Regions from separate parts of the Pseudomonas sp. GW821-FHT11D10 genome, predicted to be linked through region 2. Evidence: predicted binding sites of a transcription regulator. Region 2 holds the regulator's gene; each other region holds the start of a gene.

Region 1 (10,455 bases), on a different contig from region 2:
TGCCTGCCCGGCCACCGGCGATGGCGTGTTCCATCTGATGAGCGATATCCAGCACCTGGAGATCGTCGAATTCGAGGCCGATCGGCCGGTGATCGGCGGTGAAACCGGACGCCTGGTGTTCACCTCCATCGAACGGGAAGGTCAGAACGTTCAACGCTACGACGTCGGCGACAGCGGTCGCTGGGTTCCCGGCGTGTGTGAATGCGGGCTGCCCACGCCGCGCTTCGAGCTGCTGCAACGGCATGGCAGGTTGATGCGCATTGGTTCGGACTTCATTTGCCTGGCGCAACTGGCAGAGCATCTGCAGACCGAGTTCCAGTTGATCCTCGAACATGCTACGGACGGCCTGGAGCGCATGCGCTTTCTCAGCCCACGGCAAGTCGATGATGTTCAGCGTCGCCTGCTGGACTATCCGACCCTGGCCACGCTCATCCAGACAGGTCTGCTGACCGTGGAGGTAGAGGTTTGTGGCAGCGATCGGTTCACCCGCAACAGGCACAGCGGCAAGACGCCGCTGCTGATCGACAATCGGGGCACTCGCCCCAGCGCAGACAGGCGAGGAGCCGAACATGAACACACGGTTTGAACTGCAAGAACTGGTGACGTTGGCACGGCGGCATTCCGGCTTTTATGCAAACCATTTCGCTGAAATTCCCCTGCATATCTCTTCACTGGAACAACTGCCGGTGATTGACCCCGGGGCCTACTGGAATGGCAGTCATGACCTCGACCACTGGCCGGTCCTGACGGCACCGCTGAATGACGCGCTGGTCTTCAAGACCGGGGGAACCACCAGCGCCGGCAAGTTTTCGCTGTTCCGGCGCAAGGAATGGCAGACGCTGGTGACGGACTTCGGTCGCAGTCTCGACGCTCAGTTGAGCACCGGGGACCGAATCGCCAACCTGTTTTTTGTCGGTGACCTCTATGCCAGCTTCATTTTTACCCACGACTCGCTGGCGCATGCGCAAACCGAGATCGTCGAGTTTCCGTTCACCGGCCATGTCGACTCGAGCGTGCTGGCCGATGCGATTGCCCGGCACTGGATCAACGTGCTGGCAGGACTTCCGGCCCATCTGCTGAGTTTTGCGGCGTGGCTGGAGCAACATGATCGGGTCATTGAGGGCGTCACCGCCCTGCTCTACGCCGGCGAAAGCCTGTTTGACGCACAGTTGCAGCGGCTGGCGCGGGTGTTCCCCAATGCCCGCGTGGCGTCCATTGGCTACGCCAGCGTGGACGCCGGATTTATCGGCGCCAGCCATCGCGACTGCGACCTGGGTGAACACCGGGTACCCGAAGGCCACAGTGTGCTGGAAATTCTCGACGAGCAGACCGGTGAAGTGATCGAAGACTGCGACCGGGTCGGACGCCTGGTAATGACCAACCTCACACGCCGGTTGATGCCGTTGATCCGCTACCCGGTCGGCGACCGTGCCTGTTGGCGAGAACCACCCGGCACCTCCCGGCGCAAGTTCGCGCTGATGGGCCGCTGCGCCGACAGCCAGCGCGTGCGGGTGGGCATTCTGACCCTGCTGCCGCCATCGATCGGCGAGACCGTGCGGCGCGTCACCGGCAGCGACGATTGGCAACTGGTGATCGAGCAGGATGGCGTCATGGATATCCTGCGCCTGCACTGGGCACCGGACGCCATGTCTACGGCCATCGCTGAAGCCGACCGCACACTGCACAGAGCATTGATCGAAGACTATCCGTTGATCGAGCAACTGAGCGCCGATCGCCTGCTGACGTTGCAGGTTCGGTGCTGCACGGTTCAGGAACTGGCACGTCACCCACGCTCCGGCAAACGCCTGCGTGTGCTGGACCGGCGCGTCTACAACGGCCTTGGTCAGGAGCGTGGCTGATGGAAGCGATCACCCTGCGCAGTTATCGCACCAGCGACGCACCGGCTGTCAGTCGCCTGTTCAGAAACGTCTATGGCGACCACTACGCCCAGCCGCATGTTTACCTGCCTCGCATGATCAGCCAGAACCATGCCGAGGGCCGCTGGCACTCGTTGGTGGCGGTATCCGACAATCAGGTGGCGGGTCACTCGGCGTTGATTCTCGAAAAGGGATCATCCCTCGCCGAACTGGCTCTGAGTGTGGTTGATCCACAGATCCGTGGGCAAAACGTCGCCACGCAATTGGGCCGGCATTTGCTGATCCATGCGCAGGCCCTGGGTTATCAAGGGGTCACGATCAAGCAAATGACCCATCACCCCTACACCCAGAAAATGGCCACCGGCCTTGGTTTCCACAACACAGGCCTGCTGCCCGATCATGCACCGTCGCCCTTTGGCGACGCGGTGACGGAATCACTCGTGCTGGGTTACGCCCCGGTCGATGGTTATCAGCGCCCGCTGCCGGCCTTGACCTGGCCGGACGAATGCCGTGAATTCATGCAACAGATGTGCGAGGTGTTCGGAACGCGGTTGAACGTGTCGCCCTGGGTCGGCGCACCGGCCCGGCTGGAACAGCGCTGGGGGCGATACGACGGGGTCTTCAACGAAGTGGACGACAGTTTGCTCAAGCAGCTGCAACAACTGCCCGACCATTGGCTGATTTCGATCAGGCTCAGGCTGGCGCAGGGTTTCGAGCATGCCTGGCGCCGGTTATCGGCGATGGGTTTCGTGTTCAGCGGACTGGCGCCCGATGACAGAGGTGCAGGATGGCTGGCGCTGTTTCATCGCGGATTCCAGCTCAAATCCCTGGTGCTGCATTGCCCGCGAATGCAGCGATTGCATGACGAAATGCAGCGACAAATCGCACCGCTGACGGCACTACGGGTTTGCGGCAACCGCCCATAAACGAAAGGGCCCGCCCCGTTACCGGGGCGGGCCCTGTCTTTCACGCCTTGGCTTTGACGCCTTGATCGGTAGGCGGCGGCTTGCGTTCCCCGCCCTGACCGTAAGTTTGCAGGTTCTGCAGTACGTAAATGGCTTTCTTGTACTCGGGGATCAACGTGTTCGCGTACTTGTTGCCCTTGAGATTGTTGTTCTGGATGGTATCCAGCTGCGTTGCGAAGTACTCCAGCGCATTGAACTTGGCATCCGGATCCTTCTGTACGCCGAAGCGATCAAACTTGTCGCCGGCGTTGAGCAGGGTCATGGACGTGATCTCGGAAATCAGTCCCCGGCCACGCAGCATTGCACTCAGACTGCCCAGTTGCTTGGCCGAAACATTGGTGGGATCGAAGCCCTTGATGTTCTTGTGCAGCCCCTGCTTGTCCATCTCCGCGATGCTGATTGCGTTGGGGTCGTTGCCGACCAGGGCCAGCATCTGCTTGACCTTCACGCTTTGAGAAACCGGTTTGCTCGAGCTTCCTGTGTCTCGAACCAGCAAACCCGCCTTGGGTTGCCAGGCACCGGTATATCCGATAGTCATGAGCAAGCTCCTTGCGAGGAAAACATGAAAAATTCCTTGTTGAACCACTTTTGAGTTGCCCGGAGTATCGGCCGGCAAACTAATGGCACCAACTCCTTTCTGCACTTTTTTACAATTTTTGTACATTCACGATACAAACCGACAACAGCCCCGGAAATACGGGACTAGAGCGTTCATGACAAGGTGATGAAAGTGGGTTTATTGCTCTAATGTTCGGGACGGTTAGTTCTCATGTATCAGGCCAGATACGTTCCATCGGTCGGGATTGAATGTTTTAGGACGAAAGTACCTAAAGCTTCCCGAAGACCCGACGATACGTTAGGAAACCCGCGCTGTTTTTTCTCCTGCCCACAATAAGAATCCCTGCTCAAGGACCGGTTTCCATGCCCGCATTCCGCACCATTCAGGCTCGCTACACGCTGTTTCTGGTTCTGTTCATTCTGTTGTTGTCGGTGCTGACCGTGGTTGGCATCAGCCAATTGGTCGCGCCCAAGTTGCGCCACACCGAAGAGCAAGTGGTGCTCAACCGCATCGCTGAGGTGGCCGAGCAGATCCAGGGCGAATTGAACAAGGTCCAGGCACAACAGCGCAGCATCACCCAGACCATCCCGCTGCTCGACAGCGCGGCCATCGACACCGTGTTGCCGGGGCTGGTGGATCAATACGGCGAACTGAAAGTATTTGGCGGCGGCATCTGGCCGCTGCCCGGCCAGCGCGAGGCCGGACGCAACAAGTTCAGTACGTTCTGGCACCGTGATGCCTCCGGCAAACTGGCGGTGAACACGTTCTGGAACAGCGACGCGGCCCCCAACTATTACGACCAGAGCTGGTACAAGGGCGGCATGCAGACCCCGCGCGGCCAGTGCGCCTGGGCCGCTGCCTATAAAGATGACGCCAGCGCCGAACCACGCACCAACTGCGCCATGGCCATCCAGAAAAACGGCAGCGCCTGGGGCGTCTCGACCATCGACGTGACCCTGGGCTTCTTCAACGATCTGGTGGCGCGCAAGGAAAAAGACCTCAACGCCGAAATGCTGATCGTCGAGGCCGACGGCAAGATCATCAGCAACAGCTCGCGCATCAGCGGGCCGATCGTGTTGAAGAACATCAGCGAACTGGCCGGCGGCTCGACCTTCGCCAGCCAGGTCAAGGCCGGGCTGCAAAACCGCGAGCAGGCGCAGCGCGTCGAATTCGACAACAACGGTGAAGCCAGCACATTCTTCATGCGCCCGATCGAAGGCACGCCGTGGTTCCTCGCCACCGCGCTGCCGACCAAAATGCTCACCGCCCAGCGTGATGACGTGCTCAGCAGCCTGAGCCTGTTGCAGATTCCGCTGGTGATCCTGCTGGTGCTGCTACAGGTCTACGCGATCCGCCAACTGGTTTCGCGCATGAAAGCGCTGAAAGCCAATATCGATTCGTTGTCCAGCGGCGATGCCGACCTGACCCGGCGCATCACCATCCGCGCTGAAGATGAACTCGGCGCCATCGGGCATTCGGTCAACACCTTCATCGCCTACCTGCAGAACATGATCGGCGAGGTCACCCAGGCCACCGGTGCCATGGCTTCGAGCCTCGACAACCTGCAACGCACCTCGGCGCACACCAGCCAGATTCTGCTGCGCCACGCTTCGGAAACCGACCAGACCGTTACCGCGATCAACGAAATGAGCTCGACCGCCGAAAGCGTCGCGCAAAATGCTGCCGAAACCGCCGCCTTCACCCAGCGCGCCAACGAAAACGCCGACCGATCGCGCATCGTGGTCGGTGAAGCGTCCGGCAGCGTGGTGGCGTTGATCGATGAGGTGGCCAGCGCCACCCACAAGGTCGAAAGCATGCAGCAGGACGCCCAGCGCATCACCGAAATCCTCGGTGTGATCGGCGCCATTGCCGGCCAGACCAACCTCCTGGCGCTCAACGCTGCGATTGAAGCGGCACGTGCCGGTGAACAGGGTCGCGGTTTTGCGGTGGTGGCGGACGAAGTGCGTGCCCTCGCCGCCCGCACCCAGGCCAGCACCTCGGAAATCAACGAGATGTTGACCCGATTGACCCAAGGTGTGAGCTCGTCCGTCAGCGCCATGGAAAACACCCAGGCCAGCTGTCAGTCGGCCGCCGATGCCACTGCGCGAGTCAACAGTGGCCTCGACGAGATGGCCGGTTCGGTCAGCCACATCAACAGCCTCAGCACCCAGATCGCCACCGCCGCCGAGCAGCAAAGCGCGGTCACCGAAGAGATCAACCGCAGCATGGTGCAGATCCGCCACATGGTTGATGAGCTGGTGGAAAGCGGCCAGGCCAGCGAACTCAACACCCGCCAGCTGCTGGAAGCCAACAGCCGGGTGAGCGCGATCATGGGGCGCTTCAAGGTTCGCTGACCGTTTTGTCATCTTGCGCTCATTGGCCTGTCAGCTTTGATCTACGATCATGTTGGCAGGCCTGCCTCGTATCACTTGGAAACACTCCGTTGATGCCCGGCAGGAAAAACCGGTCAAAATGCCTTCCTTTTTTGACCGTTCCTCCTTCGAGCCGAGAGCCCTCCATGCGAAACCACCTGCGTCTGGCCGCCCTGAGCGCCCTGTTCATTTCCTCCCTGGCGCAAGCCGCCGACCTTATCCCGATCGAAGTCCACCGCGACGCCAACTGCGGCTGCTGCAAAAAATGGATCAGCCACCTGGAAGCCAATGGCTTCAAGGTCGAAGACCACGTCGAATCCGACATGAGCAGCTTCAAGCAAAAGCACGGCGTACCGCCACGCCTGGCGTCCTGCCACACCGCAATCATCAACGGCAAATTCGTCGAAGGCCATGTACCGGCGGAACAGGTGCTGGCTCTGAGCAAGCGTGACGACCTTCTGGGCGTTGCCGCACCGGGCATGCCGATGGGCTCGCCGGGCATGGAAATGGACGGCATGAGCGATGCCTATCAAGTGATCGGCCTGAAGAAAGACGGCGCCGATGTGGTGGTGGCGGATTACCCGGCTCATTGATGACGGCGGGTTATCTTGGGCTGTTCCTGGCCGCGTTTGGCGCAGCGACCCTGTTGCCGCTGCAATCGGAAGCCGTGCTGGTCGGGCTGCTGGTCAGCGATCGTTACTGGCTTTGGGGGCTGCTGGCCGTGGCGACGCTGGGCAATGTCCTCGGTTCGCTGGTGAACTGGTGGCTGGGTCGCGGGCTGGAGCGGTTTCAGGACCGGCGCTGGTTTCCGGTCAGCCCCAGGCATATGGAGCGCGCCCGCGTTCACTATCAGCGTTATGGTCACTGGTCGCTGCTACTCAGTTGGCTGCCGGTGATCGGCGATCCGCTGACGCTGATCGCCGGGGTCATGCGCGAACCCCTCGGGCGATTTCTGCTGATCGTCACTCTCGCCAAAGGCGCCCGCTACGGGGTGCTGGCAATGCTCACCCTCGGCTGGCTCGGTTGAACGATCGGGCCCGGGGATTGCCTGTGTTTAACGTCGCCCTAATCCGGCCGTTCCAGCATCGGCCGATTTCTTGTGGAGTTGTCCTATGTCTGTGTCGCTGACCCGCTGGCTGCCCGGCCTGTTATTGACCGCCGCCCTGCCCCTGCTGGCTCACGCCGAAGGCCAGCAATACGGCCCGGAGCTGCAAGGCTTCGATTATCCCTACACCCTCAAGCACTTTGCCTTTCAGTCCCAGGGCAAGTCGCTGCAGATGGGTTACATGGACGTCGCCGCCCACGGCAAGGCCAACGGGCGCACCGTGGTGCTGATGCACGGCAAGAACTTTTGCGGCGCGACCTGGGACAGTTCGATCAAGGCCCTGAGCGAGGCCGGCTACCGGGTGGTCGCCCCGGACCAGATCGGTTTCTGCACCTCCAGCAAGCCCGATCATTACCAATACACCTTCCAGCAACTGGCGGCCAACACCCAGCAACTGCTCAAGACGCTGGGCATCCAGAAAGCCACCCTGCTCGGCCACTCCACCGGCGGCATGCTCGCCACCCGTTACGCGCTGCAGTACCCGGATCAGGTCGAGCAACTGGCGCTGGTCAACCCGATCGGTCTGGAAGACTGGAAAGCCCTCGGCGTGCCGTATCGCAGCGTCGATCAGTGGTATCAGCGCGAATTGAAAGTCACCGCCCAAGGCATTCGTGACTATGAGCGTACGACCTATTACGACGGCCGCTGGAAACCCGAATTCGACCGTTGGGTCGACATGCTCGCCGGTCTGAGCAACGGCCCGGGCAAGACTCAGGTCGCATGGAACTCGGCGCTGATCTACGACATGATCTTCACCCAGCCGGTGTACTACGAGTTCAAGGACCTGAAGATGCCGACCCTGCTGCTGATCGGCACCTCCGACACCACCGCCATCGGCAAGGACATTGCGCCGCCGGAAGTGAAGGCCAAAATCGGTCACTACGAAGTGCTCGGCAAGCAGGTGGCAAAACTGATTCCTCAGTCCACGCTGGTGGAGTTCCCCGGCATGGGCCACGCCCCGCAGATGGAAGAGCCGGCGAAATTCCACGAGGCGCTGCTGGGCTGGCTGGACAAAACCAATCCCGTTCGTTGAAGAGGTAACGCTGATGGCGGTGCAGATTGCGGTGATCGATGACTGGCAGGACGTGGCCCGCGACGTAGTCGACTGGTCGGTGCTCGACAGTCTGGGCGAAGTCACCTTCGTCCATGAGTACCCGGCGGACAACGCCACGCTGGCCGAACGTCTGGGTCGATTCGAGGTGATTTGCGTGATGCGCGAACGCACGCGCTTCGATGAAGACCTGCTCAAACGCTTGCCGAGCCTGAAGCTGCTGGTCACCGGCGGCATGCGCAACGCCGCGCTGGACATGCCGGCCGCCGCCCGCCTCGGGATCAAGGTCTGCGGCACCGACAGCTATAAACATGCCGCTCCGGAACTGACTTGGGCGCTGATCATGGCCGCCACCCGCAATCTGGTGAACGAAGCCAACGCCCTGCGCGCCGGCCAATGGCAGCAAGGTCTTGGCGGCGACCTGCACGGCAAGACCCTCGGCATTCTCGGGCTCGGCAGCATTGGCCAGCGGGTGGCGCAGTTCGGTCAGGTGTTCGGCATGAGCGTGATCGCCTGGAGCGAAAACCTCACCGCCGAGCGCGCCGAACAGGCCGGCGTCACCTATGTCAGCAAGCAGCAGTTGTTCGAACAGGCTGACGTGCTGTCGGTGCATCTGGTGCTCAGCGACCGCAGCCGGGGTCTGGTCGATGCCCAGGCGCTGGACTGGATGAAGCCGACCGCGCTGCTGGTCAACACCGCGCGCGGGCCGATTGTCGACGAAGCCGCGCTGATCAAGGCCTTGCAGAAACAGCGCCTCGGCGGTGCGGCCCTCGACGTGTTCGATCAGGAACCGTTGCCGGCGCTGCACCCGTTTCGCACCCTCGACAACGTGCTGGCCACGCCCCATGTCGGTTACGTCAGCCGCCAGAACTATGCGTTGTTCTTTTCGCAGATGATCGAAGACATTCAAGCCTGGTCAGCCGGGGAACCCGTCCGCCTGCTCAACTGAGCCGCCTCGCCTTCGCGGGCAACCCTGCCCGCGAAGCAGCACCCGCTGTCCGCCCGCCAACACAACTGTCCGCACCGCAACAGTGCGCCCGCACGTTCCCGGCGCCCGAAATCGTGACCGGCCGGTCACCATTTTGCATCATCGACCCTGCCAAACATGCACTTCGTCGGGGCGCACCCCCTCCCGAAGCCACGGATTTCGTGAGCCTGCAACAGATTGTCGAACAATTCATCCGATTGGCCTGGCCCGCTCTAGGATCTGGCCTAGACTGGTTTTCGCGGGGTAAAACCGGCCGGTCACAAAGCGGAAATTTTGTCGAAACTTTTGCTGATCGCGACGGGTCATCTGATAGGCAGGGCCAAAGCGACTGGTTCAAGTCTTGCAATGGTCCCCTCACCCATTCTGCTTGCGCGTGTTGGGTAGCGTTTGCTCACCGATGCGTGGCACGTTTGCGCCCGGCCACAGGACTTGGCCATGGACATCGCTTGTTTAACACAAGAACCAGATCAAAAAAGACGGGAGATTCATATGATCAGTGCGGCATTGGATATTCAGGGAGAGCGTGCTCACCAGCCGGTCGGCGAGTCGAGCACCGTGAGCGTTCCCGGCAGCCGGTCGATCAACGTCCCGGGCACCAAGACGCTGACCCCGGTGGCCAGTCAGAACCCCAACAAGAAGAAAGTGTTGTTCGTGACCTCGGAAATCGCCGATCTGGTGAAGACCGGCGGTCTGGGAGACGTTTCTGCCGCCCTGCCCCGCGCCATGGCGCACCTGCATGACGTCCGGGTGTTGATCCCCGGTTACCCGCAAGTGATGAACAGCGAGAATCCGATCCACATCATCGGCGAACTGGGTGGCCACGCCGCGCTGCCGCCCTGCAAGATCGGGCGCATGGACATGCCTGACGGTCTGGTGATTTATGTGTTGATCTGCCCTGAACTCTACGCCCGTGACGGTGGCCCGTACGGCGCCAACAACGGTCGCGACTGGCCGGACAACCACATTCGCTTCGCCCGTCTGGGCCTGGCCGCTGCCGATATCGCCGCCAACCTCGCACAAATCCACTGGTGCCCGGATCTGGTGCACGCCCACGACTGGCCGGCCGGGCTGGCACCTGCCTATATGCACTGGCGCGGGCAACGCACGCCGACCCTGTTCACCATTCACAACCTCGCCTATCAAGGCGTGACCAGCCTCGGCTCGTGCCCGGAACTCGGGATTCCTGCCCATGCCCTGCAACAGGAAGGCATGGAGTTCTACGGCAAGATGTCGTTCCTCAAGGCCGGCATGGCCTATTCGAGCCACATCACCACGGTCAGCGCCACCTACGCGCAGGAAATCACCACCCCGGATTTCGGCTGCGGTCTCGACGGTTTTCTCGCCGCCAAGACCCAGCAAGGTTTGCTCAGCGGCATCCCCAACGGCATCGATGAAAGCTGGGACGCCGCCACTGACCCGCATCTGTTCGCACCGTTCGCCATCGGCGACTGGGAAGGCAAAGCCGTCAACGCCGCCCATGTGCGCGAACTGTTCGGTCTTGAAGATTCCGAAGGCCCGCTGTTTGCCGTGGTTTCGCG
Region 2 (10,455 bases):
CTTGAGCATGCTCGGAACATCGAGAATCAGTGCAATGCGGCCGTCACCGGTAATGGTGGCGCCGGACATGCCCGGAGTTCCCTGGAGCATCTTGCCCAATGGCTTGATGACCACTTCTTCCTGACCTACCAGTTGATCGACGACGAAGCCGATCCGCTGGGTGCCCACCGAAAGGATCACCACATGGCCTTCGCGCTGCTCTTCGTGAGCGGCGGAGCTGACCAGCCAGCGCTTGAGGTAGAACAATGGCAGCGCCTTGTCCCGCACGATCACCACTTCCTGGCCGTCCACCACGTTGGTGGTCGACAGGTCGAGGTGGAAGATTTCGTTGACGTTCACCAGCGGGAACGCGAACGCCTGATTGCCGAGCATCACCATCAGGGTCGGCATGATCGCCAGCGTCAGCGGCACCTTGATGACGATCTTCGAGCCCTGGCCCTTGCTCGAGTAGATGTTGATCGAACCGTTGAGCTGGGAAATCTTGGTCTTCACCACGTCCATGCCGACACCGCGGCCGGACACGTCGGAGATCTCGGTCTTGGTCGAGAAACCCGGGGCGAAAATCAGGTTGTAGCACTCGGTGTCGCTCAGGCGATCGGCGGCATCCTTGTCCATCACACCGCGTTTCACGGCGATGGCACGCAGGACGTTCGGGTCCATGCCTTTGCCGTCGTCGGAGATCGACAGCAGGATGTGGTCGCCTTCCTGCTCGGCCGCCAGAATCACCTTGCCGCCACGGGCCTTGCCCGAGGCTTCGCGTTCTTCCGGCGACTCGATGCCGTGGTCGACCGCGTTGCGCACCAAGTGGACCAGCGGGTCGGCCAGTGCCTCGACGAGGTTCTTGTCGAGGTCGGTCTCTTCGCCCACCAGTTCCAGGTTGATCTCTTTCTTGAGCTGGCGCGCCAGGTCGCGAACCAGACGCGGGAAGCGGCCGAAGACTTTCTTGATCGGCTGCATCCGGGTCTTCATGACCGCGGTCTGCAAGTCGGCGGTGACCACGTCGAGGTTCGACACGGCCTTCTGCATCGACTCGTCGCCGCTGTTCAGGCCCAGGCGCACCAGACGGTTACGCACCAGCACCAGCTCGCCGACCATGTTCATGATTTCGTCGAGACGTGCAGTGTCCACACGCACGGTGGTCTCGGCTTCGCTCGCCGGTTTTTCCGGTGGCGGGGTCGCCGGTGCACGGGCCGGAGCCGGTGCCGCAGCGGCAGCCGGTTTGGCCGGTTCGGCTTTCGGCTCAGGCGCTTTCGCAGCAGGTTTTGCCGCAGCGGCCGGGGCCTTCGCAGCAGGCGTTGCAACCGCCGAAGCATTGCCGGCAGTCACGACGGCACCGGTGGCGACGTCAGTGAACTTGCCTTTGCCATGCAGATCGTCGAGCAGCGATTCGAACTCGTGGTCGGTGATCAGATCGCTACCGGCCGCAGCGGCTGCCGGAGCAGTCGTCGCAGGAACCGAAGCAATCGCCGACTCCAGCGCATCGACGGCAAAGTTGCCTTTGCCGTGCAACTGATCGAGCAAGGCTTCGAATTCGTCGTCGGTGATGTCCGAGCTGTCGCCCGCCGCCGGAGCAGCCGGTGCAGCGGCGGCCGGAACCACGGCGTCGGCCGCGAACTGGCCCTTGCCATGCAACTGGTCGAGCAGCGACTCGAATTCTGCGTCGGTGATTTCATCGCTGGCCGCTTCACCGGAAGCAGGCGCAGCGGCAGCCGCCGGGGCTTCGGCTTCGGCCTTGACGGCGTTCAGCGAGTCCAGCAACTGTTCAAATTCGTTATCGGTGATGTCGCCCGAATCGCCTTCGACGACCAGTTCTTCGATCATCTCGGCAACAGGCGAAGCCGGGGCCTCATCCGCCGATTGCGGTTCGGCCAGACGCGCCAAGGCGGCCAGCAGTTCCGGGGTGGCGGCGGTGATCGGGCTGCGATCGCGGACTTCGCTGAACATGCTGTTCACCGCGTCCAGCGCTTCGAGCACCACGTCCATCAGTTCTGCATCGACGCGTCGTTCACCCTTGCGCAGGATGTCGAACACGTTTTCGGCGATGTGACAGCACTCCACCAGCTCGTTGAGCTGAAGGAAGCCGGCGCCCCCTTTTACAGTGTGGAAACCGCGAAAAATTGCGTTGAGCAGATCTGCGTCATCCGGGCGGCTTTCCAGCTCGACCAGTTGTTCGGACAGTTGCTCAAGAATCTCGCCGGCCTCAACCAGGAAATCCTGAAGGATCTCTTCATCGGCGCCGAAGCTCATTAATGGGGTGCTCCTACAGGTCTAAAAACCCAAAAAAACTCAAAATCCAAGGCTGGATAGCAAATCGTCCACATCGTCCTGACCGGACACAACGTCTTCTCGTTTATCGGCATGAATCTGCGGACCTTCACCCTGCGAGAGATGTTTTTGTGGATCTTTTTCAGCAAGCATCGCCGCACGGTCATGTTCGATGCCCGCAAAGCGGTCCACCTGGCTGGCCATGAGCACGAGCTTGAGCAGGTTGCTTTCGACTTCGGTGACCAATTGGGTCACGCGCTTGATCACCTGGCCTGTGAGGTCCTGGTAATCCTGGGCGAGCAGAATGTCGTTCAGATTGCTCGACACCGCGCGGTTGTCCGCGCTGCTGCGTGCCAGAAAACCGTCGACCCGGCGCGCCAGTTCACGGAACTCTTCAGCCCCGACCTCACGGCGCATGAAGCGGCTCCAATCGGCGCTCAAGGCCTGGGCTTCGTCAGCCAGGCCATTGACCACAGGGGTCGCGCTTTCCACCAGATCCATGGTGCGGTTGGCGGCAGCTTCGGTCAGTTTGACCACGTAGCCCAGGCGCTCGGTAGCGTCGGTGATTTGCGACACTTCCTCAGCCTGCGGCATGTGCGGATCGATCTGGAAATTGACGATCGCACTGTGCAGTTCACGCGTGAGCTTGCCCACTTCCTGGTACAGGCCACGGTCACGGGTCTGATTGAGCTCATGGATCAGTTGCACAGCGTCGCCGAACCTGCCCTTTTCAAGGCTTTCGACCAGTTCGACCGCGTGTTTTTTCAGGGTCGACTCGAAGTCGCCCTGTGAAGATTCTTTATGCTCCATAGCTCCCCCGCGCGTTCATCAGCCGATGCGTTCGAAAATCTTCTCGATTTTTTCTTTCAACGCCTGGGCCGTGAAAGGTTTGACCACGTAGCCGTTCACGCCGGCCTGGGCCGCTTCGATGATCTGCTCGCGCTTGGCTTCAGCGGTCACCATCAGTACTGGCAGGTGCTTGAGCTTTTCATCGGCGCGCACGTGGCGCAGCAGGTCGATACCGGTCATGCCGGGCATGTTCCAGTCCGTTACCAGAAAGTCGATGCTGCCGCTGTTGAGCACCGGAATGGCAGTGGTGCCATCGTCGGCCTCGACAGTGTTGGTGAACCCGAGATCACGCAACAGGTTCTTGATGATCCGCCGCATCGTTGAGAAGTCATCAACGATGAGGATTTTCATGTCTTTGTTCAATTCGACCTCCAAGCAGTCTTAAACGCGTCCAGCACCTGGACGCGCCATTTCAATCAATCCGGCAAAACACTCGATGACTGTCTGGAGCACAACAGAGCAAGACCGGTGCCGTTCACCACCGCACCAGCCTCGTTCGCAGTGTCCCCACACTGCCTTCAGCGCGCTCGCCACTCCCCCAAACGCCCCCGCAAGCGGGCCGCGCACTGGCTGTGTAACTGGCTGACCCGCGATTCACTGACGCCAAGGACTTCACCGATCTCCTTGAGGTTCAGCTCTTCGTCGTAGTACAGCGCCAACACCAGTCGCTCACGCTCCGGCAAATTGGCAATCGCGTCCGCCAGCGCGGCCTGGAAACGTTCGTCTTCCAGATCGCGCGACGGCTCCAGATGAGCACTGGCGCCATCCTCGTGCAGCCCTTCGTGTTCGCCGTCCTGCAACAGGTCGTCGAAACTGAACAGCCGGCTGCCCAGGGTGTCGTTCAAAATCCCGTAGTAATCGTCGAGACTCAATTGGAGTTCGGCCGCAACTTCGTGATCTTTAGCGTCACGGCCGGTTTTAGCTTCAATCGAGCGAATCGCGTCGCTGACCATACGGGTATTGCGGTGAACCGAGCGTGGCGCCCAGTCCCCCTTACGGACTTCATCGAGCATCGCACCGCGGATCCGGATGCCCGCGTACGTTTCAAAACTGGCGCCCTTGCTGGCGTCGTATTTGGTCGAGACTTCGAGCAGGCCGATCATGCCGGCCTGGATCAGATCTTCGACCTGCACACTGGCCGGCAATCGCGCCAGCAAGTGGTAGGCGATGCGTTTGACCAGTGGCGCGTAACGCTCGATCAGCTCGTACTGCGCGTCACGCGCCGACTTTTTGTAAAGGTTCATACCGCTGGCGGTCATAGCACAGGTCCTGCCGTTTGCTGCACGAGGCGCTCGACGAAAAATTCGAGGTGACCGCGCGGGTTGGCGGGCAGCGGCCAGGTGTCGACCTTCTGTGCGATCGCCTTGAACGCCAGTGCGCACTTGGAACGCGGGAAGGCTTCATAGACCGCACGCTGCTTCTGCACCGCCTTGCGCACGCTTTCGTCGTAGGGCACTGCGCCGACGTATTGTAGGGCGACGTCGAGGAAGCGATCCGTGACCTTGGTCAACTTGGCGAACAGATTGCGACCTTCCTGCGGGCTCTGGGCCATGTTGGCCAGGACGCGGAAGCGGTTCATGCCGTAATCGCGGTTCAGCAGTTTGATCAGCGCGTAAGCGTCGGTGATCGAGGTCGGCTCGTCGCAGACCACCAGCAACACTTCTTGCGCAGCGCGAACGAAACTGACTACCGAGTCACCAATACCCGCAGCGGTGTCGATCACCAGCACGTCGAGATTGTCGCCGATGTCGCTGAACGCCTGAATCAGGCCAGCATGCTGGGCCGGGCTCAGGTGAACCATGCTCTGGGTGCCGGAAGCGGCCGGCACGATGCGGATCCCGCCGGGGCCTTGCAACAGCACGTCGCGCAGCTCGCAGCGGCCTTCGATCACGTCGGCCAGGGTGCGTTTAGGTGTGAGGCCCAGCAGAACGTCGACGTTCGCCAGCCCCAGGTCGGCGTCCAGCAGCATGACCCGACGGCCAAGCTCTGCCAGCGCCAGGGACAAGTTCACTGACACATTAGTCTTGCCGACGCCACCTTTGCCGCCGGTCACCGCGATCACCTGTACGGGATGCATGCTGCCCATGTTATTTCTTTACCTTGTCTTGCATAGACGGAGGCCACATTACTGGCTGCGCGTTCACAACCGGAACAATGCGTGGCAGGCCATCGATGTAGGTACGAAAACTGTTCATTACCTCAGCCAACCTGCTTGGTCGGACTGTGGTAGATATCAGCGAACATGTCAGCCATGGCTTCTTCGCTGGGTTCTTCCTGCATTTGCACGCTGACGGCGCGGCTGACCAGTTGATGACGGCGCGGCAGATGCAGATCATCCGGAATACGCGGCCCATCGGTCAGGTAGGCGACCGGCAGTTCGTGACTGATCGCCAAGCTCAGCACTTCGCCAAGGCTTGCCGTCTCATCCAGTTTAGTCAGGATGCACCCGGCGAGCCCGCAACGCTTGTAACTGTGATAAGCGGCGGTTAGAACCTGTTTCTGGCTGGTGGTTGCCAGCACCAGATAATTTTTCGACCGAATGCCACGACCGGCCAGACTTTCCAGCTGCATGCGCAGGGCTGGATCGCTGGCCTGCAGGCCGGCGGTATCGATCAGCACCACGCGTTTGCGCAGCAGTGGATCCAGCGCCTGCACCAGGGACTGGCCCGGATCGACGTGGGTCACCGACACATTGAGGATGCGACCCAGCGTCTTGAGCTGCTCCTGCGCGCCGATGCGGAAACTGTCCATGCTCACCAGCGCGATGTTCTGCGCGCCGTACTTGAGCACATAGCGGGCGGCCAGCTTGGCGAGGGTGGTGGTCTTGCCCATGCCGGCAGGACCGACCATGGCAATCACACCGCCCTCTTCCAGCGGCTCGACTTCCGGTACGGCAATCATCCGCGCCAGGTGCGCCAGCAGCATGCGCCAGGCCTGACGAGGTTCATCGATCTCGGTGATCATCGACAGCAGGTCACGGGACAACGGGCCGGACAAACCGATGCGTTGCAGACGACGGTACAGATTGGCCTGGGCCGGACGGCTGCCTTGCAGCTGGTTCCAGGCCAGGGTGCCGAGTTGCACTTCCATCAGTTCGCGCAGGCTGTTGAGTTCGAAACGCATCGAGTCCAGTGCACGCGGGTCAACACCCGCAGCAGCCGGTGCAGGCGCTGGCACCGGACGGGCCGGCGCTTCGTAGGTCGGTTCGGTCAGCGGCTCGGCAGCGGTCAGCGGCAGGCCGGCCGTCAACGGCAGCCCGGCGAACAACTGGCGATTGGTGTTGCCGTCGGCTTCGCCACGCAGGCTCAGCTCGGCCTGGGCGGTAACGATGCGCGACTGGGTCTTGCGCAGCTCATCCTCGAGTTCCATGTTCGGAACACGCGGGGCCAGCGCCGACAGTTTGTAATCGAGCGCCGCCGTCAGCTCGACGCCGCCGGCGATGCGGCGGTTGCCAATGATGGCGGCATCAGCGCCCAGCTCATCACGAACCAGCTTCATGGCCTGACGCATATCGGCGGCGAAAAAACGCTTAACTTGCATAAACCACTACCTCAGCCGTTGGGCCCTACTGTCGCAACGATGGTCACTTGCTTGTTGTCCGGAATTTCCTGGTAGGCCAGCACATGCAGTCCGGGAACTGCCAGGCGACCAAAGCGCGAGAGCATCGCGCGAACCGGGCCTGCTACCAACAGGATCACCGGCTGACCTTGCATTTCCTGGCGCTGCGCCGCTTCGATCAGCGAACGCTGCAGCTTCTCGGCCATGCTCGGCTCCAGCAGAACGCCCTCTTCCGAGCCTTGTCCTGCCTTCTGCAGACTATTGAGCAATATTTGTTCCAACCTTGGCTCCAGCGTGATAACTGGCAGCTCCGACTCAGTCCCTACAATGCTTTGGACGATGGCGCGTGATACGCCGACCCGCACAGCGGCCACCAAAGCGGCGGTATCTTGACTCTTGGCGGCATTGTTGGCGATGGCTTCGGCAATGCTGCGGATGTCGCGCACCGGCACGTGTTCGGCCAGCAACGCCTGCAATACTTTGAGCAACTGCGACAACGTGACCACGCCCGGCACCAGCTCTTCAGCCAGTTTCGGCGAGCTCTTGGCCAGCAATTGCATCAATTGCTGCACTTCTTCGTGGCCGATCAGCTCGCTGGAGTGCTTGTACAGAATCTGGTTCAAGTGGGTCGCAACCACGGTGCTGGCATCGACCACGGTGTAACCGAGCGACTGCGCCTGGGCGCGCTGGCTGACTTCGATCCACACCGCCTCCAGGCCGAAAGCCGGATCTTTGGCGGTAATGCCGTTGAGCGAGCCGTAGACCTGACCCGGGTTGATCGCCAGTTCGCGATCCGGGTAGATCTCGGCTTCGGCCAGGATCACACCCATCAGGGTCAGGCGATAGGCGCTCGGCGCCAGGTCGAGGTTGTCGCGGATATGCACGGTCGGCATCAGGAAGCCCAGATCCTGCGAGAGCTTCTTGCGCACGCCCTTGATCCGCGCCAGCAGTTGCCCGCCCTGGTTGCGGTCCACCAACGGAATCAGGCGGTAGCCGACTTCCAGGCCGATCATGTCGATCGGGGTCACGTCGTCCCAGCCCAGCTCCTTGGTTTCCATGGCGCGGGCCGGCGACGGCAGCAGTTCCTGCTGACGCTGAACCTCTTGCAGCGCCTGCACCTTGGCCACGTTCTGCTTCTTCCAGAACAGGTACGCGCCACCGGCAGCCAGGGCGGCCATGCTCAGGAACGAGAAGTGCGGCATGCCCGGCACCAGGCCCATGACCGCCATCAGACCGGCAGCCACCGCCAATGCTTTGGGCGAGGCGAACATCTGGCGATTGATCTGCTTGCCCATGTCTTCCGAGCCGGAAGCACGGGTCACCATGATCGCCGCAGCTGTAGATAACAACAGTGATGGCAATTGCGCCACTAAACCGTCACCGATGGTCAGCAAGGCGTAAACCTTGCCCGCGTCAGCGAAAGTCATGTTGTGCTGGAAGATACCGACGGCCATGCCGCCGATCAGGTTGATGAACAGAATCAGCAAACCGGCGATGGCGTCACCGCGCACGAACTTGCTGGCACCGTCCATCGAACCATAGAACTCTGCCTCCTGGGCGACTTCCTGACGACGGGCCTTGGCCTGGGCCTGATCGATCAGACCGGCGTTGAGGTCGGCGTCGATCGCCATTTGCTTGCCGGGCATCGCATCGAGGGTGAAGCGCGCGCTCACCTCGGAGATCCGGCCGGCACCCTTGGTTACCACGACGAAGTTGATGATCATCAAAATCGCGAAGACCACGATACCGACCACGTAGTTACCGCCGATCACCACCTCACCGAAGGCCTGGATCACCTTACCGGCAGCGGCGTGGCCGTCCTGACCGTGGAGCATCACCACCCGCGTCGACGCCACGTTCAGCGCCAGTCGCAACAGCGTCGCCACCAGCAGGATCGTCGGGAACACCGCGAAATCCAGCGGCCGCAAGGCGTACACGCAGACCAGCAGTACGACGATCGACAGGGCAATGTTGAAGGTGAAGAACACGTCGAGCAGGAACGGCGGCACCGGCAACATCATCATCGCCAGCATGACCAGCAGCAACAGCGGCACACCCAGATTGCCCCGACTGAGGTCGGCAATGTTCGAGCGAGCACTGTTGATTAACTGAGAGCGATCCACCGGTTTTCCCCGTTCCTTTAAAGCAAACTTTTGACGCCCAGAGCGGGCGCACGGCGGCTACTGCAAGAAGCCTTCCAACTTTTGCCGATGATTGAAACAGAGGGGTTTGAGCGTGGTTTTTCTGCTGACCGGGGTGCCGCCTTCGCAAGAAGTCAGCAAAAAGTGCCTTTTAAACTCGGGTGTTTAAAAGACACCTTCAGACACGCCTTACAGGCTACGAATCCTTGCGCCGTTGCCTACAGCTACGCCAGAATCCGCCGGCTTGTGCGCTGTGGGGTCGGGTTCTATTGTGGGTCGGTCGCTGACGAATCAGCGATCGGGTTTAGCGACTCGAACTTTCTCAGCGCATCAGCGTTCATGGCTTCGTTGTGGGACTCTTCGTCCGCAATTACGTTATGGCGGCTGTATGCGGGAGACCTTCGGGTCTACCGGGGTGCCTGAGACCGGTTCGCTAACCTGCGTACAGCTGCCACCTTCACCTGTTTAGCGACAGGGAAAAAGTGGCTCCATAACTCAGGAGCTTCACCATGATCAAACCAACACCCAATCCACCCGAAACCGACCCCGCCTCGCCCTACGAATCCCTCGACTCAAGAAAGCTTCACGAAGCCGCCGACCGCGCCCTCGATCACTATCTCTGCCCGCCCGGCTCCACACCACCACCGCGCAAGACCCGCAGAATGTACGCCATCACCGCGGACTTCAAAAACGAAGAGCTGCTGGCCGATGCCTGCGAGACCCTGGCTTCCGCCAGAACCATCGTCAATGACTTCACCCACCTCATGCCCGCCTCGCAGCGCAGGACGCTGGTGGGGATTGCGCAACTGATCATGCTCGGGGAACTGGCAGTGAATCGGGTGCTGGATAATCTGGAAATACCGCCGTCGCCGAACCCTGTGTAAGGGCTTGAGTGATGTGCCGTGGTTGCTGACGCCTTCGCGGCCTCACAAGAACCACAGATCATCGGGCGAAAAAAACCGCCATCAGGTTCAACCGGATGGCGGTTTTTTTTGCTTCATCACGATCAGGAATCGCGCCGCAGATCCGGCGGAATCGGCAGGTCGTCCTTGAGCGGTTCCGGGAACTTGCCCTTGCCCGCGCGGTGCTGGCGGATCTGGTAGACGTAGGCCAGTACCTGAGCGACCGCCAGGTACAGACCGCCGGGAATTTCTTCTTCCAACTCGGTGGAGTAATAGATCGAACGCGCCAGTGCTGGCGATTCGAGCAGCATGACGTTGTTGGCCACGGCGATTTCGCGGATCTTCAGCGCCAGGAAGTCGCTGCCCTTGGCCAGCAGCATCGGCGCCCCGCCCTTCTCCGCGTCGTACTTGAGCGCCACGGCGTAGTGGGTCGGGTTGGTGATGACCACGTCGGCATCCGGAATCGCCGCCATCATCCGGCGCTGCGACATCTCGCGCTGAACCTGGCGAATCCGTTGTTTGACCTCCGGCCGACCTTCCTGGTCCTTGTGCTCGTCGCGCACTTCCTGCTTGGTCATCTTGAGCTTCTTGATGCTCTCCCAGATCTGCACGGGCACGTCGACGGCGGCGATGATGATCAACCCGCACGCCAGCCACAGAGAACTCCAGCCCACCAGTTGCAAGCTGTGAATGATCGCCCGGTCCAGCGGCTCGTGGGCGATGCGCAACAGGTCGTCAAT
Region 3 (10,455 bases), on a different contig from region 2:
ATCGGCCGGCCTGATGGCCGCCGATTCACAAGACGAACGTCGCTGGCGCTGCACCGGGTCGCGGGCCATAGTTTTGTTCCCGCAGGCGTGATTGCCTGCCCAGAACAAGACAGAGACTGGCCATGACCAAGACTCTCCATCACCGTGCCTGCCACCTGTGTGAAGCCATCTGCGGCTTGACCATTGAAACCACCGAAACCGACGGCCAGGTGCAGATCACCTCGATCAAGGGCGATGCCCTGGACACGTTCAGTCGTGGGCACATCTGCCCCAAGGCCGTGGCGCTGCAAGATATCCAGAACGATCCGGATCGCCTGCGCCAGCCGATGCGCAGGGTCGGCAGCGAATGGCTGCCCATCGAGTGGGACGAAGCGTTCGAGCTGGTCGCCGAAAAACTCTCGGCGATTCAGGAGCGTCATGGGCAGAACGCGGTCGCCGTGTATCAGGGCAACCCCAGCGTGCATAACTACGGGCTGATGACCCACAGCAATTATTTCCTCGGCCTATTGAAAACCCGCAACCGCTATTCGGCTACGTCGGTCGATCAACTGCCCCATCACCTGACCAGCTACTTGATGTACGGCCACGGCCTGCTGCTGCCAATCCCGGATATCGATCACACCGATTTCATGCTGATCCTGGGCGGTAATCCGCTGGCGTCCAACGGCAGCATCATGACTGTGCCGGATGTCGAGAAGCGTCTGAAGGCGATCCAGGCCCGAGGCGGTAAAGTGGTGGTGGTCGATCCACGGCGCAGCGAGACGGCGGCGATGGCCGACCAGCATTTGTTCGTGCGTCCCGGTGGCGATGCAGCGTTATTGTTTGGTGTGCTCAACACACTGTTCAGCGAAGGGCTGACGTCTGACAGTCATTTGCCGGTGGACGGTCTGGACGAAGTGCGCGCAGCGGTGGCGGGGTTCACTGCCGAAGCCATGAGCCCGTTGTGCGCCGTTTCCGCCGAACAGATCCGCCAGCTGGCCCGGGACTTCGCCGCTGCACCAAGTGCCGTTTGCTACGGCCGGATGGGTGTATCCACTCAGGCCTTCGGCACGCTGTGTCATTGGGTCGTGCAGTTGATCAATCTGGTCACCGGCAACCTGGACCGCGTCGGCGGTGCCTTGTGCACCGAGCCTGCGGTGGATCTGGTGGCGTCCACTTCGGGCGGGCACTTCAACAAATGGCAGAGCCGCGTGTCCGGACGTCCCGAGTACGGCGGTGAGCTACCGGTCTCGGCGCTGGCTGAAGAAATGCTCACCGAAGGCGAGGGACAGATCCGCGCGCTGATTACCGTGGCCGGCAATCCGGTCCTGTCCACGCCCAACGGCCGGCAACTGGAGCAGGCGCTGGACGGGCTGGAGTTCATGGTCAGCGTCGATCTGTACATCAACGAAACCACGCGCTATGCCGACCTGATCCTGCCGTCGACCTCGGCGCTGGAGAACGATCACTACGACACCACCTTCAACCTGTTCGCGGTGCGCAACGTCACCCGGTTCAACCGGGCGATCCTTGCCAAACCCGAAGGGGCGCTGCACGACTGGGAAATCTTCGTCGGCCTGGCCAAGGCCTTCGCCGCGAAGACCGGCAAGGAACTGAAGCCGACGATGGCGCCGGCGAAGATGATCGACATGGGATTACGCATGGGCCTGTATGGCGATGCATCCGAGCAAAGATTGTCGCTTGCGACGCTGTTCGATCATCCGCACGGTGTTGATCTGGGAGCTCTCAAACCCAACCTGACATCGCGATTGAAGACCGCCAATCAACGAGTTCAGGCGGCGCCGCCGGAAATCCTGGCTGACCTGGCGCGGTTCGCCGCGTTGCAGGCACCCGCCGCCGATGAGCTATTGATGATCGGCCGCCGTCATGTGCGCAGCAACAATTCGTGGATGCACAATTACCATCGGCTGGTGAAGGGCAAGCCACGTCATCAGCTGCTGATGAACCCGGACGATCTCGCCAGTCGCGGGCTCAGTGACGGTCAGCTTGTGCGCGTGAGTTCACGGGTCGGCCAGATCGAGGTCGAAGTACTGGGCAGTGCGGACATGATGAAGGGCGTGGTCAGCCTGCCGCATGGATGGGGTCATGCCCGGCCGGGTGTGCAGATGGCGATTGCCAGCGGCCAACCGGGCTCCAGTGCCAATGACCTGACCGATGAGTGCCAGCTCGACGAGCTCTCGGGCAACGCGGCGCTCAACGGCGTGCCGGTGACGGTGGCGGCGGCGTAAGCAAGTCTGTCGGGGAGACCGAGCAGCGCGCTCGGGATTCCGTTACAATGCGCCACCGTGCCGACCCATGAGTCGGAAAGTTCAGCCGAGGTGCTCCATGGATATCATCGAAACGATTAAAGAGCAGATTGCCAACAACACCATTCTGCTTTACATGAAAGGCTCGCCGAATGCCCCGCAGTGTGGCTTCTCCGCGAAAGCTGCGCAGGCTGTGATGGGCTGTGGCGAGAAGTTCGCCTACGTCGACATCCTGCAGAACCCGGAAATCCGCGCCAACCTGCCGAAGTACGCCAACTGGCCGACTTTCCCGCAACTGTGGGTCGGCGGTGAACTGGTCGGCGGCAGCGACATCATGGCTGAAATGTTCGCCAACGGTGAGCTGCAGACTCTGGTCAAGGAAGCATCCGCCAAGGCTGCTGCGGCCAAGTCCGAAGCCTGATTGGCTTCTGCCCGGATTTCGGCGAGCTGAAGTCCGGGCAATAAAAAGCCCCGCCTCTCGAAAGAGGGCGGGGCTTTTTAGTGTCTCGAGTTTAGCGCTGGCTAATTACTCGTCTTCGCCCATCTGCGATTGCAGATAGTTCTCAAGACCGACTTTATCGATCAGGCCCAGTTGGGTTTCCAGCCAGTCGATATGTTCTTCTTCGGATTCCAGAATGTCTTCGAGCAGTTCGCGGCTGCCGAAGTCACCGACGGATTCGCAGTGGGCGATGGCGACCTTGAGGTCGGCATGGCCGGTCTTCTCGATACGCAGGTCGCACTCCAGCATTTCCTTGGTGTGCTCGCCGATGTGCAGCTTGCCCAGGTCCTGCACGTTCGGCAGGCCTTCGAGGAACAGGATGCGCTTGATCAGCTTGTCCGCGTGCTTCATCTCGTCGATGGATTCTTTGTACTCGTGCTTGCCGAGCTTGTTCAGGCCCCAATCTTCATACATGCGCGCATGCAGGAAGTACTGATTGATCGCGACCAGCTCATTGGCAAGGATCTTGTTGAGATGCTGGATGACTGTTACGTCGCCTTTCATGATGGGAGTCCTGCCCTAAGTAGCGGTATATAAGGCAGAGTTTGAGCTTGGTATTTATAAGTGTCAAACCTAAGTTATTGAATAATAAATGAAAATTAATCGGAATAAGAATGTTTGTGTTCCGCGTCTAGACGCTAAGCAGTTGATTTTCAGGCATAAAAAAACCGGACATAAGTCCGGCTCTTCGAATTCGGGATAATTACGCGGCGGTAAATTCTGCCGGGTAGGGGATCGCTGCCTGGGCGGTTTGCAGCTTGGTCAGGGTTTCGCGAACCACTTCCTTCGCCAGGCACGCACATTTGCCGCATTGGCTGGCTACGCCGGTGGCCTGACGGACTTCTTTATAGCTGCAGCAACCTTCATAGATCGCTTCGCGGATCTGTCCGTCGGTGACGCCAGTGCAGAGGCAAACATACATAAGTGAGAACCGTCGCTGGTTGTGACTCAATTGCGATGGATCTTAATGTTAACGAGAATGATTGTCAAAGTGCTTTCCCAGTGGTTTTCATCACCAACGCCTGTGACTGACGAACGGTGGTGCATGGCTGAATGCCAGCCCGGATTTCGCGAAAAACCTTTGAGGACAGTCGAAAAACGCAGTGTATGATGGTCGGCCCTTGCGAAGGGGGTTCGTGTCACAGGGCTGTCGCCTGAGGGTGGCAGGCTGGCCCGAACCCTGAACTTCAAGTTTTTACACCAGGAGATATCAATGAGCGTACTCGTAGGCAAACAAGCCCCTGACTTCACCGTCCCGGCCGTACTCGGCAATGGCGAGATCGTTGACAGCTTCACCCTGTCCTCGGCCATCAAAGGCAAATACGGCCTGGTGTTCTTCTACCCGCTGGACTTCACCTTCGTCTGCCCGTCCGAGCTGATCGCTCTGGACAACCGCATGGCCGACTTCAAGGCACGCAACGTAGAAGTGATCGCCGTGTCGATCGACTCGCACTTCACCCACAACGCCTGGCGCAACACCCCGGTCAACAATGGCGGCATCGGTCAGGTGAAATACACCATGGCTGCCGACATGAAGCACGACATCGCCAAGGCCTACGACGTTGAATCCGAAGGCGGCGTGGCTTTCCGTGGCGCGTTCCTGATCGACGACAAAGGCGTCGTCCGTTCGCAGATCGTCAACGACCTGCCGCTGGGCCGTAACATGGAAGAGCTGATCCGTCTGGTCGACGCGCTGCAATTCCACGAAGAGCACGGCGAAGTCTGCCCTGCCAACTGGAAAAAAGGCGACAAAGGCATGAACGCTTCGCCAGAAGGCGTTGCGGCTTACCTGACCGAGAACGCTGCTGCCCTGTAAGGCGCAATGTCGAGGTACAAAAAAACCGGCCCATGTGGCCGGTTTTTTCATGCTCGGAAGAAACCCGACGAGGATCAGTCGTCGAAGTCTTCCCAGCCGCCCATCTGTTTCCAGCGGTTGACGATGCCGCAGAACAGCTCGGCCGTCTTCTCGGTGTCGTAACGCGCGGAGTGCGCCTCACGGCCGTCGAAGTCGATGTCGGCTGCCTGACAGGCCTTGGCCAATACGGTCTGGCCGTACGCCAGACCGGCGAGGGTCGCGGTATCGAAGCTGGAGAACGGGTGGAACGGGTTGCGCTTCATGTCCAGCCGCGCGACGGCGGCGTTGAGGAAGCCCAGGTCGAAGCTGCTGTTGTGGCCGACCAGAATCGCCCGCTTGCAGCCGTTGGCCTTCAGGGCCTTGCGCACACCGCGGAAGATGTCGGTCAGCGCCGTCTCTTCGCTGACGGCCATGCGCAACGGGTGATCGAGCTTGATCCCGGTGAACTCCAGTGCCGCCGCTTCAACGTTGGCGCCTTCGAACGGCTCGACGCGGAAGAAGTAGGTGTGATCCGGGTAGACAAAACCCTTTTCATCCATGGCGATGGTGGTCGCGGCAATCTCCAGCAGAGCGTCGGTGGCCGAGTTGAAGCCACCGGTTTCTACGTCGACGACAACCGGCAGGTAGCCGCGAAAGCGTGCTGCCATTGGATGGCGCGAACCGCCGCCACCTTGACCGTCCAGTTCGTCGTCGAAATGGTCTTCACTCACGCGTGTTCCTCCAGCAGGCGCCAGCGCAGTTTTTCACCGGCGCGCAGCGGGATAACGGTCAGCTCGCCGAAAGGCAGGCTGGTCGGGGCGGTCCATTCGTCACGAACCAGGGTGATGCGATCGGTGTTCGCCGGCAGGCCGTAGAAACGCGGGCCGTTGAGGCTGGCGAACGCTTCGAGCTTGTCCAGCGCATTGCGCTGCTCAAAGGCTTCGGCATACAGCTCGATGGCGGCGTACGCGGTGTAGCAGCCGGCGCAGCCGCAGGCGGCTTCCTTGGCGTGCTGGGCGTGCGGCGCCGAGTCGGTACCCAGGAAGAACTTCGCGCTGCCGCTGGTGGCGGCGTCGAGCAGGGCTTCCTGGTGCGTGTTGCGCTTGAGGATCGGCAGGCAATAGAAGTGCGGCCGAATTCCGCCCACCAGCATGTGGTTGCGGTTGTAGAGCAGGTGATGCGCGGTGATCGTCGCGCCAACGTTGGCCGAAGCCTCGTTGACGAACTGCACGGCATCGCCGGTGGTGATGTGTTCGAACACCACTTTCAGCGTCGGGAAACGCTCGACGACGCGGCGCATGTGCTCATCGATGAAGATTTTTTCGCGGTCGAACACGTCGACGTCGCCACGGGTGACTTCACCGTGGATCAACAGCGGCATGCCGACTTCGGCCATGGCTTCCAGCGCCGGGAAAATCTTGTCGATGCTGGTGACCCCGGAATCGGAGTTGGTGGTGGCGCCGGCCGGGTACAGCTTGGCGGCGTGCACGAAACCGCTGGCCTTGGCCTCACGGATTTCTTCGGGCTGGGTGCGGTCGGTGAGGTACAGCACCATCAGCGGCTCGAAACGACTGCCGGCCGGGCGGGCAGCGAGAATCCGCTGGCGATAGCCGTCGGCTTCAGCGGCGTTGCGCACCGGAGGTACCAGGTTGGGCATGATGATGGCGCGACCAAAGGTGCGCGCGACATCCGCAACGGTATTGGTCAACACGGCACCATCGCGAAGATGAATGTGCCAGTCGTCGGGACGCAGCAGGGTCAGGCGGTCGGACATGAGGGGATTCCAGGCGGGTCAAACTGAGGCGAATGCTACCGGAAAAGACTCTTGCAGGCACTCGCTATCAAGTTTTGCGACGAGCGTCCGATATCCCATAGGTATGCCGTAAAGATGTATGTCTCGGTCTTTTTTGTTGTAGAAGCCAATGGAGCCTCCCGTGCGCCAGCGATATTTAGCCTTGCTCAGTGTGTTTGCCAGCCTTCCCGCGATGGCACTGACCTACCAGACCCGTCTGGAGAACATTGAGTGGACGGTCGAGGGCGACAAGTTCGAGTGCCGTCTGACACAGCCGATCACCGACTTCGGCTCGGGGCAATTCGTGCGCAAGGCCGGCGAGCAGGCGACCTTTCGCCTGAACGCCTACAACGCCATGCTCGGCGGTGGATCGGCGACCTTGCTGGCAGCGGCCGCGCCGTGGCAGCCGGGACGTGGCGATATCAATCTGGGCACGGTTCGACTGGGCAGCGGCAACGTGCTGTTCAGCAGTTCTCAGTCCCAGGCCGGGCAACTGATCAGCGGGCTCATGGACGGTCGCAGTCCGGTGGTACGTCGGGCATCGGGCGATGGTCGTGTGTCTGAAGTACGCCTGTTGCCGGTCAAGTTCAGCAAGGCGTTCAATGACTACCAGACCTGCGTGGCGAAACTGCTCCCGCAGAATTTCGATCAGGTCAAACAATCGCAGATCGGCTTCCCCGGCGAGGGTATTGAACTGGACGCCGCCGCCAAGGCCAAGCTGCAAGTGATGCTCGAGTACATGAAGGCCGATCCGACGGTCAATCACATCGAACTCGACGGCCACTCCGACAACAGTGGCAATCGCCTGACCAATCGTGAACTGTCTCGCCGCCGCGCGCTGGCCGTGGTCGACTTCTTCAAGGCCAACGGTATCCAGGAATCGCAGATCACCGTGCGTTTCCATGGTGAGCGTTATCCTCTGGTGCCGAACACCAATGCCGCCAACCGGGCCAAGAACCGCCGGGTCAACGTGCACCTGGCTCGTGTGGCACCGACGACTGCTCCGGCGCCTCAGGCCAGCACGCCTGCCAACACTGCGGCGACTTCCTGACCTGCCGGTCATCGTCGCCCTCTCGACAGATTCTGTCGCTTTGTCGTCTTAAGCTGTCGCGCCTCTGTAAATTATCGCGTTTGAGCGGTAGACTCCTCGGCTTTCCGTAGAACCCCGTGGAGTGATGGCATGGCGGACGTAAACAAGGTCGTTCTGGCGTATTCCGGCGGCCTGGACACTTCGGTGATCCTCAAGTGGCTGCAGGATACTTATAACTGTGAAGTCGTGACCTTCACCGCTGACCTGGGTCAGGGCGAAGAAGTCGAGCCGGCTCGCGCCAAGGCGCAGGCCATGGGCGTCAAAGAAATCTACATCGACGACCTGCGCGAAGAATTCGTGCGTGACTTCGTGTTCCCGATGTTCCGCGCCAACACCGTTTACGAAGGCGAGTACCTGCTGGGTACTTCCATCGCGCGTCCGCTGATCGCCAAGCGTCTGATCGAAATCGCCAACGAAACCGGCGCCGACGCCATTTCCCACGGCGCAACCGGCAAGGGCAATGACCAGGTCCGTTTCGAACTGGGTGCCTACGCGCTCAAGCCAGGCGTGAAAGTGATCGCCCCTTGGCGCGAGTGGGACCTGCTGTCCCGCGAGAAGCTGATGGACTACGCCGAGAAGCACGCGATCCCGATCGAGCGTCACGGCAAGAAGAAATCCCCGTACTCGATGGATGCCAACCTGCTGCACATCTCCTATGAAGGCGGCGTGCTGGAAGACACCTGGACCGAGCACGAAGAAGACATGTGGCGCTGGACCGTCTCCCCGGAGAAGGCTCCCGACACCCCGCAGTATCTGGAACTGACCTACCGCAACGGCGACATCGTCGCGCTGGACGGCGTCGAAATGACCCCGGCCACCGTGCTGGCGACGCTGAACAAGATCGGTGGCGAACACGGCATCGGCCGTCTGGACATCGTCGAGAACCGTTACGTCGGCATGAAGTCCCGTGGCTGCTACGAAACCCCGGGTGGCACCATCATGCTGCGCGCTCACCGCGCCATCGAATCGATCACCCTGGACCGCGAAGTCGCTCACTTGAAAGACGAGTTGATGCCGAAGTACGCCAGCCTGATCTACACCGGTTACTGGTGGAGCCCTGAGCGTCTGATGCTGCAACAGATGATCGACGCCTCCCAGGTCAACGTGAACGGCGTTGTGCGTCTGAAGCTGTACAAGGGCAACGTGATCGTGACCGGCCGCAAGTCCGACGATTCGCTGTTCGACGCCAACATCGCGACCTTCGAAGAAGACGGCGGCGCCTACAACCAGGCTGACGCGGCGGGCTTCATCAAGCTCAACGCGCTGCGCATGCGCATTGCTGCCAACAAGGGCCGCAAGCTGTTCTGAGTCCTTCGGGCCTGATGTGAAAAAACGGCCTTGTCGTAGTGACAAGGCCGTTTTTGTTTTGATGTCCCTCTCCTTTGGCTGATCGTTATCGTTCAACGCTCCTGTGTCCTTCAACTGCGTATCGTGCATTGCATGGGACTCTTGTTCCGCGTTTTATTCTCTTTCAAATTTTTCCGAGTACGCATGTGTTCAATGAATAAGTGTCGTAAATAATACAGGGCGTTGCTCTGTGGGAGTGTCTGCCTTGTTTGGTCAAAGTGTCGATATTTTCTTTGAGTAAAATGTCTGACACTGAGTCGGTTAAAAAAAGGAGTAGTCTCGGCGAGTGCTTGTTTGGATGCAGGAGTTTTTTCAATAGCTCCTCTATTTCCAATTCGGTATGTGTCTTTCGAATGTCGATGATGCACATCCGGGTTACCGATTTTGGGAGTTTTATCGTGTTCGGTTCGATGTTCGATGGCGCAGATATTGCCTCGTTTGTTGGTGTGTATTCTTCTTCGAAAGCCTTGAGGAAGTTTTTGTCATTGTCAAAGTCGGAGGGAGCATAGAGAGAGCGGTAATTGAAGTTGAGTGTGATGAAGAACAAAAATAAGAGGTAGAACGGAAAGCTGATCAGAAACCAGATATAGATCTCCCGCTCGTCATTGTCGAGGAAGGGCAGGGAAACTGCAGCGGAAGTCTCCGATATAAAGGCGAAGATGGCGATAACGCTGATGGGGTTGGTGATTCTCTTGTTGATCTTTAGCATGGGCTTTACTCATGATTATGGTCTTTCTCGTCGTCTTGGTTGATTTGGGATTGCCGTATTAAAAGTGGTCGGGTAAATACGGCTATCGGTCTTTGGTGTTTATATTAAATTTCAGAAGTGTGATATGTGTAAGTTGTTTCAGTTTTTTCAGTTGTTTTTAATTTTTGGTCGTTGATCTCCGGTTCAGGATTTTTCATTGTGTTGTGAGCGCCCTCGCAGAAGGCGAGACAGAGGCGAACTTCCTGATGTGAATTCATTTTTTGTGTTAGTGAGTCTTTTCTGTAGGAATAATCTTTATTGGCTGTAGGAGGCGTCTCTCGGTGGTGGTGCAGAGGAACTTATCCATGCCATGGGTGAAATGACTACGTTATTGTGCCGGTTCTAAAAATTCGAACAGCGAAACTGGACTTGCCCATGAATAAAGTGCTGATCGTGGATGATCACCCCGTCATTCGTCTTGCGGTACGTATGCTGATGGAACGTCATGGCTACGAAGTCATTGCAGAAACCGATAATGGCGTGGATGCGTTACAACTTGCTCGTGACCAGATGCCGGATATCGTCATTCTGGATATCGGCATACCGAAGCTGGATGGACTGGAAGTCATTGCGCGTCTTACGACAAGTGCGATGCCGTTGAAAGTGCTCGTGCTGACATCCCAGTCACCGGGACATTTTTCCATGCGTTGCATGCAATCGGGGGCGGCGGGATACGTTTGCAAGCAACAGGATCTGACGGAGTTGCTGAGTGCAATCAAGGCGGTACTGTCCGGATACAGTTACTTCCCGAACCAGGCGTTGCACACCGTGCGGACCAGTCTTGGTAACGCCAGCGAAGCGGACATGGTCGATCGCCTGTCCGGGCGCGAAATGATGGTTTTGCAACAGCTGGCGCGGGGCAAGACCAACAAGGAAATTGCCGACGGTATGTTCCTCAG

The links. The regulator FliA, encoded in region 2, starts transcription of late flagellar genes. The targets are predictions, from matches to a motif close to CTAAAGTTTNNNNNNNNNNNGCCGNTAA.
Region 1: a site for FliA is predicted at 3,670-3,697, ahead of AC1RT4_RS06015 (methyl-accepting chemotaxis protein). Genes of this name have one in related genera too.
Region 3: a site for FliA is predicted at 6,420-6,447, ahead of AC1RT4_RS15330 (flagellar protein MotY). Genes of this name have one in related genera too.

Annotation. Positions count from the first base shown of each region.
Region 1 covers NZ_JBXARR010000001.1:1,309,336-1,319,790, forward strand. The annotation lists gene AC1RT4_RS05995 (aldehyde dehydrogenase family protein) at 1-586, shown strand, start outside; gene AC1RT4_RS06000 (phenylacetate--CoA ligase family protein) at 570-1,859, shown strand; gene AC1RT4_RS06005 (GNAT family N-acetyltransferase) at 1,859-2,803, shown strand; gene AC1RT4_RS06010 (hypothetical protein) at 2,844-3,380, opposite strand; gene AC1RT4_RS06015 (methyl-accepting chemotaxis protein) at 3,764-5,755, shown strand; gene AC1RT4_RS06020 (DUF411 domain-containing protein) at 5,920-6,366, shown strand; gene AC1RT4_RS06025 (YqaA family protein) at 6,366-6,800, shown strand; gene AC1RT4_RS06030 (alpha/beta fold hydrolase) at 6,886-7,911, shown strand; gene AC1RT4_RS06035 (D-2-hydroxyacid dehydrogenase family protein) at 7,925-8,878, shown strand; gene glgA (glycogen synthase GlgA) at 9,407-10,455, shown strand, end outside.
Region 2 covers NZ_JBXARR010000003.1:109,077-119,531, forward strand. The annotation lists gene AC1RT4_RS10670 (chemotaxis protein CheA) at 1-2,247, opposite strand, end outside; gene AC1RT4_RS10675 (protein phosphatase CheZ) at 2,287-3,075, opposite strand; gene AC1RT4_RS10680 (chemotaxis response regulator CheY) at 3,094-3,465, opposite strand; gene fliA (RNA polymerase sigma factor FliA) at 3,633-4,373, opposite strand; gene fleN (flagellar synthesis regulator FleN) at 4,370-5,200, opposite strand; gene flhF (flagellar biosynthesis GTPase FlhF) at 5,314-6,654, opposite strand; gene flhA (flagellar biosynthesis protein FlhA) at 6,666-8,795, opposite strand; gene AC1RT4_RS10705 (DUF6124 family protein) at 9,323-9,697, shown strand; gene flhB (flagellar biosynthesis protein FlhB) at 9,820-10,455, opposite strand, start outside.
Region 3 covers NZ_JBXARR010000004.1:360,601-371,055, reverse strand. The annotation lists gene AC1RT4_RS15365 (molybdopterin oxidoreductase family protein) at 123-2,228, shown strand; gene grxD (Grx4 family monothiol glutaredoxin) at 2,326-2,667, shown strand; gene bfr (bacterioferritin) at 2,773-3,249, opposite strand; gene AC1RT4_RS15350 (bacterioferritin-associated ferredoxin) at 3,449-3,667, opposite strand; gene AC1RT4_RS15345 (peroxiredoxin) at 3,959-4,561, shown strand; gene rnt (ribonuclease T) at 4,636-5,310, opposite strand; gene pyrC (dihydroorotase) at 5,307-6,353, opposite strand; gene AC1RT4_RS15330 (flagellar protein MotY) at 6,514-7,422, shown strand; gene AC1RT4_RS15325 (argininosuccinate synthase) at 7,552-8,769, shown strand; gene AC1RT4_RS15320 (hypothetical protein) at 8,933-9,517, opposite strand; gene AC1RT4_RS15315 (response regulator transcription factor) at 9,932-10,455, shown strand, end outside.